Regions from separate parts of the Streptomyces sp. NPDC001156 genome, predicted to be linked through region 2. Evidence: riboswitches for the same ligand, from Rfam matches in the RefSeq annotation. Region 2 holds a riboswitch; each other region holds the start of a gene.
What was found. A riboswitch is a leader RNA that binds a small molecule or an ion and turns the genes downstream of it on or off. The one in region 2 is predicted to bind cobalamin.

Region 1 (3,201 bases), on a different contig from region 2:
GTGCCGTGGTTCAGGAGGCCGCGGTCCGGTGGCGGCGCAGCAGCGCCGCTATCGCGCAGCGCAGGGAGTCGGTTCCCTCGTCCCACTCCGCGGCTCGGCCCGCGGGACAGGGCGCCGGGCACTCCGGCGGCACCGCACCGTCCGGCCCGTGGCAGTCCATCGGGTCCTGGACCAGCGTTTCCAGTTCCCGCAGGAGCTGTTCGGTCCGCTTCGCCTGCTGGGCGAGCACACGCACCCGGGCGCTCTGACCGCCGATCTGCCGTCGGGTGGCGATCAGTTGCTCGTACTCCTCGACGGTGAGCGACCGCCTCACGGCCCCCGAGGGTGATGCGGCGCGGCTGAGGGTGTCTGGCCACTCGGTTCCTCCGCTCCACGGCTTGGCGCTGCCTGCCTCATCGGTCGGTGTTCTGTGCCCTGCCCGTGATCCGATCGCGTCGGTGTCCGGGGAACGCGAGAGGGCCCCCGGATGGTTCCGAAGGGCCCTCTCGTGTCCCAAAACCGTCAGTGCGAGGCGGGAACCGTCCGCCCGGACGGGGCTGTCGCGGGCTTGGGATTCAGCTGCCGCTCGGCCAACTCGCCGAAGAGCAGGCCGAATCCGCCCCAGAGGACAGCCTGGATGGCGAGGGCCGAGAGACGGAACCGCCACAGCAGGGTGGCGGGGAAGTCCTTCGGTACCTCGTTGATGGCAGGCAGGAACTCGTAGGCCAAGCCGATCACCACGGCGAAGCCGGCCACGGCCACCACGGTCGCCCACCAGGTGCCCAGACGGGGTGCCAGTCGCTTGCCCAGGATGGTGACAGCGACCGCGAGGAGGACGCTGAGCACCATCATCAGGAAGTACAAAGTGGTCCGCTTGCCGATGGTGTCGGGGTTGCCCACCGACGGCGGATTGGCCGGGTACTTCAGGAACGGCACGACGTACACGGCGAGCAGTGCGCAGCCCGACAGCAGCAGCGCGGTCGCCCGCGGGCTGAAGCGGCCGATCCGGCCGAGCGTGAAGCAGTACGCGAGCGCGGCGATACCGCCGAAGGCGACCCCGTAGACCAGGACGCCGGTGGCGAGACCGGCGGTGGACTGCAGCGAGCGGGAGACGACTTCCATCTCGTGCTCGTGGGAGTGGGCCTCCTCGAAGCTGATCGCCTTGTCGACGTTCGGCTCACCGAGCAGATAGGCGACGACCAGGGCGAGCACACCGGCGGCCAGGCCGGCGAGCATGCCTCGTACCAGGAGGTTTCTTACTGTTGCGGAGTTCATGAGCGTGCGGCGCCCCTCGCGTCAGTGGCAGGGGAAGCCGAGCAGGTGGCGGGCGTCGTGCACCCACTCGTGGACGTCCGTGCCGTTGAACACGGAGGTGGCGCCCTGCTCGGCGCCGACGAAGTAGAGCAGGACCAGCATCAGGATGCCGAAGAAGACCGCCCAGGGAGCTATCGCCTTCAGGGGCAGCGTGGCGGGAACGACGGGGGTGGTGGCTGTCGGCTGGGCGACGGTCTGCGCCATGGCAGAACCTCCTCTGGGAGTTCGCGTCCCATCTCGGTGGTGCACTGGACGACAGCCACGGGTCTGACTCACGAAACGCCTCACGAGGCGTCTTGCATACAGTGGCGCGACCGTGCCGGATTCCCACCGGCTTCCGTCTCGCCGTCGTCGATATCGGACCGACCGTACCGCGTGACGGGTACCCGGCCAAGACCGCGCCACCTGGCGTGATCTTCCTCTCGCGGCGGGTGGCCGGTCCGTCGGATGTCAGCGGTGGCGGCCGCTCGGGCGGGCCGAGCGACCGATCCCGTCGCAGAGAACGCCCCTGTGTCGGAGTCCGACGAACGCGACGGTTCGCTTCACCAGACCTCCTTGGGAGCTGAGTTGGGTCCGGCAAGTCCCAACTCGAGCTCGCCGAGAGGGGTGAAGAAGCGCTCGACGTCGGCGTCCGTGACCTCGCCGAGGGTCGCCGGCGACCAGCGCGGGTTGCGGTCCTTGTCGATGATCTGGGCGCGGATGCCCTCCGCCAGGTCGGGAGAGTTCAGGGCCGCGCAGGAGACGCGGTACTCCTGGTCGAGGACGGGCTCCAGCGCGCCCAGCCGCCGAGCACGGCGGATGGCGGCCAGGGTGACCTTCAGGGCGGTCGGTGACTTGGTGAGCAGCGTCTCCGCCGTGTCCTTCGCGGCCGGGTCGCCGTGGGCGAACAGCCGCTGCACGATCTCTTCGACCCGGTCGGCGGCGTAGCAGGCGTCGATCCACTCCCGGCGTCCTGCCAACTCCCCTGGGGGCGACGGCTGCACATGACGGGCGACCGCCTGCTCCACGGGCATTTCGGCGAGATCGGCGACGAAGTGCCGGAGAGCGGCGGACGGCATGTAGTGGTCGGCGAGCCCGCACAGCAGGGCGTCGGCGGCACCGATCTGCGCGCCGGTCAGTGCGAGGTGCGTGCCCAGTTCGCCAGGGGCGAGGGCGAGCAGGTAGGTGCCGCCGATGTCGGGGGCGAACCCGATACCGGTCTCGGGCATGGCGACCCTCGACCGCTCGGTGACGACCCGGACGCTGCCGTGCGCGGAGATGCCGACACCGCCACCCATGACGATGCCGTCCATGACGGCGACGTACGGCTTGGTGTAGCGGGCGATACGGGCGTTGAGGTGGTACTCGTCGCGCCAGAAGGCGGCGGTGGCGGTGCCGTCACCGTCGCGGGCGTCGTCGTGGACGGCGCGGATGTCGCCGCCCGCGCACAGGCCGCGCTCCCCCGCCCCCGTGATGACCACGGTCTCGACGGCCGGGTCGTCTTTCCAGGACTTCAAAGCCTCGTCGATGCGCCGCACCATCGCGTGGGACAGCGCGTTGAGGGCCTTCGGCCTGTTGAGAGTGATGTGGGCGGCCCGCCCTGCGGTGTGGAGGAGGACGGGTTCCTCGGCGCCGGTCATCCGAAGTCCTCCGTCAGGCCACGGGCCACGGTCACGCGCATGATCTTGTCGGTTCCTTCTGGCACTGCCCTCGGGAATGCACTGGCGCCGCGAGTCTAGGCGCCGGGCCTGGGCCGATGGGCGCGGGGCCTACCTGCGCGGCGTGTGTGAGGAAGCATCGTCGTCTGCCTGTGATCGCAGAGAAGAGGCAGGTCACGTCGGCGTGCGAGTAGTGAGCGCGACTGTCTGTGACTCGACGGCTGAAGGTCGGCGCATCTGCCCGAGGTCGAGCGTGGCCGGCGCGCTCAGC
Region 2 (3,201 bases):
CCTGATCGCGTTCGTGAAGGACACCCTGATCTACATCGTCATCGCGGTGGCGATCATCTACATCCCGATCAAGCTGGGCGGCTTCGACGACATCTTCGCGAAGGCGGGCCATGCGTTCGCGCAGACGAACCCGGCGACGGGCAAGCCGCGCGGGGCGCTCGCGCCGCCGGAGGCGGGCCAGTGGACGTACGCGACGCTCGCGCTGGGCTCGGCGATGGCGCTGTTCATGTATCCGCACTCGATCACGGCGACGCTCTCCTCGCGCAGCCGTGAGGTGATCCGCCGCAACACCACGATCCTGCCGCTGTACTCGCTGATGCTGGGCCTGCTGGCGCTGCTCGGCTTCATGGCGATCGCGGCCGGGATCAAGGTGCAGAACGGGCAGCTGGCGATCCCGCAGCTGTTCGAGAACATGTTCCCGGACTGGTTCGCGGGCGTGGCGTTCGCGGCCATCGGCATCGGCGCGCTCGTCCCGGCGGCCATCATGTCCATCGCCGCCGCGAACCTGTTCACGCGCAACATCTACAAGGACTTCATCAAGCCGGACGCGACACCGAAGGAGGAGACCAGGGTCTCCAAGATCGTGTCGCTGCTGGTGAAGGTGGGCGCCCTGGTCTTCGTCCTGACCATGGACAAGACGGTGGCGATCAACTTCCAGTTGCTCGGCGGCATCTGGATCCTGCAGACCTTCCCGGCCATGGTCGGCGGTCTGTTCACGCGCTGGTTCCACCGCTGGGCGCTGCTCGCGGGCTGGGCGGTCGGCATGGTCTACGGCACGCTCGCGGCCTACGGCGTCGCCTCCCCGACCCAGAAGCACTTCGGCGGCTCCGCGAAGGAGATCCCGGGGATCGGTGAGATCGGCTACATCGGTCTGACGGCCTTCGTGATGAACATCGTCGTCACGGTGGTCCTGACCTTCGTCCTGAAGGCCGTGAAGGCCCCGGCGGGCGTCGACGAGACGAAGCCGGACGACTACACGGCGGACGCCGGCGACCCCGGAGTGGAGGTGGAGCTGCCGCCGGCGACGGCCGGCGCATCCCACTAGGCACTGGTGCTCCACGGGCCGCCGGAGAAAATCCGGCGGCCCGTTGCCGTACCCGTCCGGCACACTCGGCCCATGGACTTCGTGATCCGGCGGGCGGCCCCCGACGAGTACGACACCCTCGGCGACATCACCGCCCAGGCCTATCTCCATGACGGGCTCCTCGACTTCGGGGAGAGCGACGAGTATCTGGGCGAGCTGAGAGACGTCGGCAAGCGGGCCGCGGCCGCCGACGTGCTGGTCGCGGCCCGGGACGGCAGTGTGCTCGGCGGCGTGACCTTCGTCCCGTCCGGCGGCCTCATGGCCGACATCGCGGGCGTCGGCGAGGCCGAGATCCGCATGCTGGCGGTCGCGCACGGCGCCCGCGGCCGGGGCGTCGGCGAGGCTCTGGTCCGCGCCTGCGTCGACCGCGCCCGGGCCACGGAAGGCTGCGTGCGCGTCGTCCTGTCGACCCAGCGCAGCATGCGCTCCGCCCACCGGATCTACGAACGGCTCGGCTTCGTCCGCACCCCCGGCCGCGACTGGAATCCCCTGCCGCAGCTGGACGACATCACTCTCCTCACCTACGAGTTGACACTGTGACATCAGCGCGGCACAACATCTGGGGGTAGCACCGAAACCCGGCACAAGATGTATGCTCATGCTCGCTGTCGCCGCAGGGGAATCCGGTGCGAATCCGGAACTGTCCCGCAACGGTGTACTTGTGTGTGTTCGCACCTGCGTGCACGCACGAGCGTCAGTCCGAGGACCTGCCGACAGTGCGCCCGGCCGTCCGGCCCGGGCGCCAGACGTCCGGGCCTCGTGGAATGGGCCGGTGGACGCGACGCCGTGCGCGCTCGTGAGCTGCCCCCTGCCCTCCTCAAGGCCCCGCGCCGAGCGAGGGAGAGCCACACGTGACCATCGCGCCAGCCGATCCGGCTTCAGTGATCCCGGTCCAGACCGACGGAACCGACGGTCCCGGGGCCACGCTGCTGCGGACCCTGACCGAGCTGACCGCCGACCTCCCCGACGCCGACCCCGGCCGGGTCGCCGCCGCCGCGCTGCGGGGCCGGTCCGCGCAGGCCGACGACGCGGAGTTGCGCGAGCTGGCCACCGAAGCGGCCGCCGGCCTGATCTCGGAGGACCCCGCCTATTCGAAGCTGGCCGCCCGTCTGCTGACGATCGGCATCCGGGCCGAGGCCGCCTCGCAGGGCGTCACGTCCTTCACCCGGTCCGTCGCCGTCGGCCACCGGGAGGGCCTGATCGCCGACCGGACCGCCGCGTTCGTACGCCTGCACGCCGGCCGTCTCGACGCTCTCGTCGACCGGGCCGCCGACGACCGCTTCGGCTACTTCGGGCTGCGCACGCTGCACAGCCGCTACCTGCTGCGGCACCCGATCACCCGCAAGGTCATCGAGACACCTCAGCACTTCATGCTGCGGGTGGCCGCCGGGCTCGCGGAGGACGACACGGCGCGGGCGGTCGACGAAGTGGCGGCTCTCTACGGGCTCATGAGCCGCCTGGACTACCTGCCCTCCTCCCCCACGCTCTTCAACTCGGGCACCCGGCACCCGCAGATGTCGTCCTGCTACCTCCTCGACTCCCCGAAGGACGAGCTGGACTCCCTCTACGACCGCTACCACCAGGTCGCCCGCCTCTCCAAGCACGCCGGGGGCATCGGTCTTTCGTACTCCCGCATCCGTTCCCGCGGCTCCCTCATCCGCGGCACGAACGGGCACTCCAACGGCATCGTCCCGTTCCTGAAGACCCTCGACGCCTCGGTCGCCGCGGTGAACCAGGGCGGCCGCCGCAAGGGAGCAGCCGCCGTCTACCTGGAGACCTGGCACTCGGACATCGAGGAGTTCCTGGAGCTGCGCGACAACACCGGCGAGGACGCCCGCCGGACCCACAACCTGAACCTCGCGCACTGGGTCCCGGACGAGTTCATGCGCCGCGTCGATGCGGACGGACGGTGGTCCCTGTTCTCCCCGTCCGACGTGCCCGAGCTGGTCGACCTGTGGGGCGAGGAGTTCGACGCCGCCTACCGCGAGGCCGAGGCGGCGGGCCTGGCGAAGAAGACGATGCCCGCCCGTGATCTGTACGGCCGGATGATGCGCACCCTCGCGCAGACCGGCAACGGCTGGATGACCTTCAAGGACGCGGCCAACCGCACCGCCAAC
Region 3 (3,201 bases), on a different contig from region 2:
AGGCCACCCGACCGGCCGCGGACGACATGTGGCAGGGAGCGGCACGGCCGGGGACACGCGCCGGCCGCGGCAACACCTCGAGGCGACCTCCCTGCCCCTGCGGCGGCCCCGCGCCCACTGCCGTTCACGGCCGGCGCGCACCTCGGCACCGGCCTGCGTCGCATCGGGGTGCAGAGCAGGCTGCCGCTGGGCCGGCACCGTGAGATGGCGCTTCACCCTGAGTCCCGACGACAACCGAAGCCCGGGAGGGGACGGCCCGGGCGGACAACGGGGAGGGAGACCGATGGGGGTCCTCGGGTTCCTTGAGTGGTACAGGCGGCTACGCGCGCTCCGCCTCACGGCGGAGCCCGTCGAGGAAACGGAGAACTCCGGGGGCGAGCAGCGGATGTGGTCGCCGGTGACCCGACTGCTGCTGGGCACGGCCCACGGCAGCGTGCTGCTGTTCGGCATCGCCGTGTCGGCACGGGTGGCGGCCGGCCTCGGGTGGGGCACCCCGACACCCCTGGCCACGACAGTGCTGGGAACCCTCGGCGCGACGGCCGTCACCGCTCTTGCGGCAAGCGCGGGCCGCACCCTGCGCGTCCGCCCGGCAGTGCCCCGGCCCTCGGACGCCGACGGATCCGCCCCGGAGGCCAACGGGTCCGCGAGCCACGGGGACGAACCGCCGCCGCGGCCCGGTCGAGAACGCGGAGACGCTCCGTGACCGGGGTGATCCCCCACCACAGGCCTGCGCCGGCCGCCGCGACGATCGTCACCACCACCCAGACCAGCGCCCGTGCCATGGATCCCGGCACAAGCAGTGCGGCGAGCGCGCCGGCGGCCACCGCGAACACCCCTGTGGTCATGGAGAAAAGCGCCAGAGGGACCGCCGCCGACAGGGTGGCCCGCGGAGCGCGGGGGCCTTCCGCGCGCGGCGGTATTTCCTCGGCTCTGTCCCCCATGCGAGCCCCTCCCGTCCTCTGGACGGACCTTCAGAAACCGTCCGCTGTCGGGTCCTCGAATCCAGTCAGCGAACCACACCCCGTCTTACGCCGAAAGGCGAGCACCGGGCCGGTGCGCCGTTTCGAGCCACGCGCCGGCGAGTGCGTCCCCTCGGTGGGGTCCTCCACACGGTCGTTGCTCCCGTCCGCCGCGTAGCCGTTCCCCTCGTGCGTCACAGGCGTCGGCGCCGCGCGGAAAGCACCGATCCGAGCGGCTGACGACATGTCAGCTGTGTGGGGCTCGGCACACCACTGCTTCGCAGGTCAAGAGCCAGTTGACGGGTGTTCCGGGGTCGTGGTGGACTGCCGGGGCCAACACGGCGGCAAGAGAGGAAGCCGGTGCGAATCCGGCGCGGTCCCGCCACTGTCACCGGGGAACAACCCCCGGGAGCCAGGAACTCTCACCGCCGATCTCGTCGAACCAGGGCGTGGACACCCTGAGTGAGGACATATCGCCATGCGTGGCTGCCGTTTCAGGCTCGACAACCGGCCCCTGCCCGACCCCACGGTCGGCTGAACCGATGGGTGCCGATCGCGTCTTCGCGTACGGCGCCACCGCCGGCCTCCTCGGTGACCACCTGATCGGCGATCCACGCCGCGGGCATCCGGTCGCCGCGTTCGGGCGGGCCGCGGGTGCCGTGGAGCGGTTGCTGTGGCGGGACCACCGCGGGTGGGGCGCACTGCACACCGCCGTCTGCGTCGGCGGTGCGGTCTCGCTCGCCGCGCTCACCGCCTCCGCCGTCCGGCCTTCGCGCGCCGCCTCCGTCGCCCTGACCGCCGCGGCCACTTGGGCCGTCGTCGGGGGGACTTCGCTCGCCCGGGAGGCCCGGAGCGTCGGGCGTGCCCTGGAGGCGGGGGACGTGGAGGGCGCCCGCACTCGGCTGCCCCACCTGTGTGGGCGTGACCCGCAGGCGCTCGACCCCGCCGGGATCGCGCGTGCCGTGGTCGAGTCCGTCGCCGAGAACACCTCGGACGCCGTGGTGGGCGCGCTGGTGTGGGGGGCCGTGGGCGGGGTGCCGGGGCTCGTGGGCTTCCGGGCCGTCAACACCCTCGACGCCATGGTCGGTCACAAATCGCCCCGTTACCGGCGCTACGGGTGGGCCTCGGCGCGCCTCGACGACCTCGTTGGGTGGCCCGGGGCACGCCTGACCGCCGCCCTCGCGGCCGCCTCGGGTCCCCGACCGCGGGCAGCCGTGCACGCCTGGCGCACGGACGCAGCCCAGCACCCGAGCCCCAACGCCGGGCCCGTGGAGGCCTCGTTCGCGGGGGCGCTCGGGGTGCGGCTGGGCGGGACCCTCTCGTACGGGGGACGCGTCGAGCACCGGCCGGTGCTGAACGGCGCGGGGCGCGCGGTCCAGGCCGGCGACATCGAACGCGCCGTACGGCTCTCCCGGCGCGTGACCCTGCTCGCGCTCGGCGCCACCGTCGCCGGACGGTTGCTCACCCGGACGATGCTCACGAAGGGACGTACGTCATGAACGGCGGTCTCCTCGTCGCCGGCACCACCTCCGACGCCGGCAAGAGCGTCGTCACCGCGGGGATCTGCCGCTGGCTGGCCCGGCAGGGCGTCAAGGTCGCGCCCTTCAAGGCGCAGAACATGTCGCTCAACTCCTTCGTCACGCGCGAGGGCGCGGAGATCGGACGGGCGCAGGCGATGCAGGCGCAGGCGTGCCGCATCGAGCCGAGCGCGCTGATGAACCCGGTCCTGCTCAAGCCCGGGGGCGAGCAGAGCAGTCAGGTGGTGCTGCTGGGGAAGCCGGTCGGCGAGCTCAGCGCCCGCGGGTATCACGGCGGCCGGCAGCAGCGGCTCCTCGGCACCGTCCTCGACTGTCTCGCCCAGTTGCGGGGCACGTATGACGCGGTGATCTGTGAGGGAGCGGGCAGTCCGGCCGAGATCAATCTGCGGCGGACCGACATCGTGAACATGGGGATCGCGCGAGGCGCGCGGCTGCCCGTTCTGGTCGTGGGCGACATCGACCGCGGCGGTGTCTTCGCCTCCTTCTTCGGCACCGTGGCCCTGCTCTCGCGTGAGGACCAGGAACTCGTCGCCGGATTCATGGTGAACAAGTTCCGGGGCGACGTCTCCCTGCTGGAGCCGGGCCTGGACATGCTGCACGGGCTCACCGGGCGGCACACCTACGGCGTGCTGCCGTACCGGCACGGGCTCGGCATCGACGAGGAGGACGGCCTGCGGGTGTCGTTGCGCGGCACCGTCCGCGAG

Region 1: another riboswitch for cobalamin. It lies ahead of ACWDA7_RS32800 (CbtB domain-containing protein); the one in region 2 lies ahead of ACWDA7_RS23090 (ribonucleoside-diphosphate reductase subunit alpha).
Region 3: another riboswitch for cobalamin. It lies ahead of ACWDA7_RS22505 (cobalamin biosynthesis protein); the one in region 2 lies ahead of ACWDA7_RS23090 (ribonucleoside-diphosphate reductase subunit alpha).

Annotation. Positions count from the first base shown of each region.
Region 1 covers NZ_JBSFJX010000098.1:5,831-9,031, reverse strand. The annotation lists gene ACWDA7_RS32810 (hypothetical protein) at 11-313, opposite strand; gene ACWDA7_RS32805 (CbtA family protein) at 502-1,254, opposite strand; gene ACWDA7_RS32800 (CbtB domain-containing protein) at 1,276-1,497, opposite strand; cobalamin riboswitch at 1,535-1,675, opposite strand; gene ACWDA7_RS32795 (enoyl-CoA hydratase/isomerase family protein) at 1,836-2,912, opposite strand.
Region 2 covers NZ_JBSFJX010000049.1:24,345-27,545, reverse strand. The annotation lists gene mctP (monocarboxylate uptake permease MctP) at 1-1,045, shown strand, start outside; gene ACWDA7_RS23095 (GNAT family N-acetyltransferase) at 1,118-1,624, shown strand; cobalamin riboswitch at 1,677-1,813, shown strand; gene ACWDA7_RS23090 (ribonucleoside-diphosphate reductase subunit alpha) at 1,936-3,201, shown strand, end outside.
Region 3 covers NZ_JBSFJX010000047.1:16,425-19,625, reverse strand. The annotation lists gene ACWDA7_RS22510 (hypothetical protein) at 284-703, shown strand; cobalamin riboswitch at 1,263-1,400, shown strand; gene ACWDA7_RS22505 (cobalamin biosynthesis protein) at 1,502-2,458, shown strand; gene ACWDA7_RS22500 (cobyric acid synthase) at 2,455-3,201, shown strand, end outside.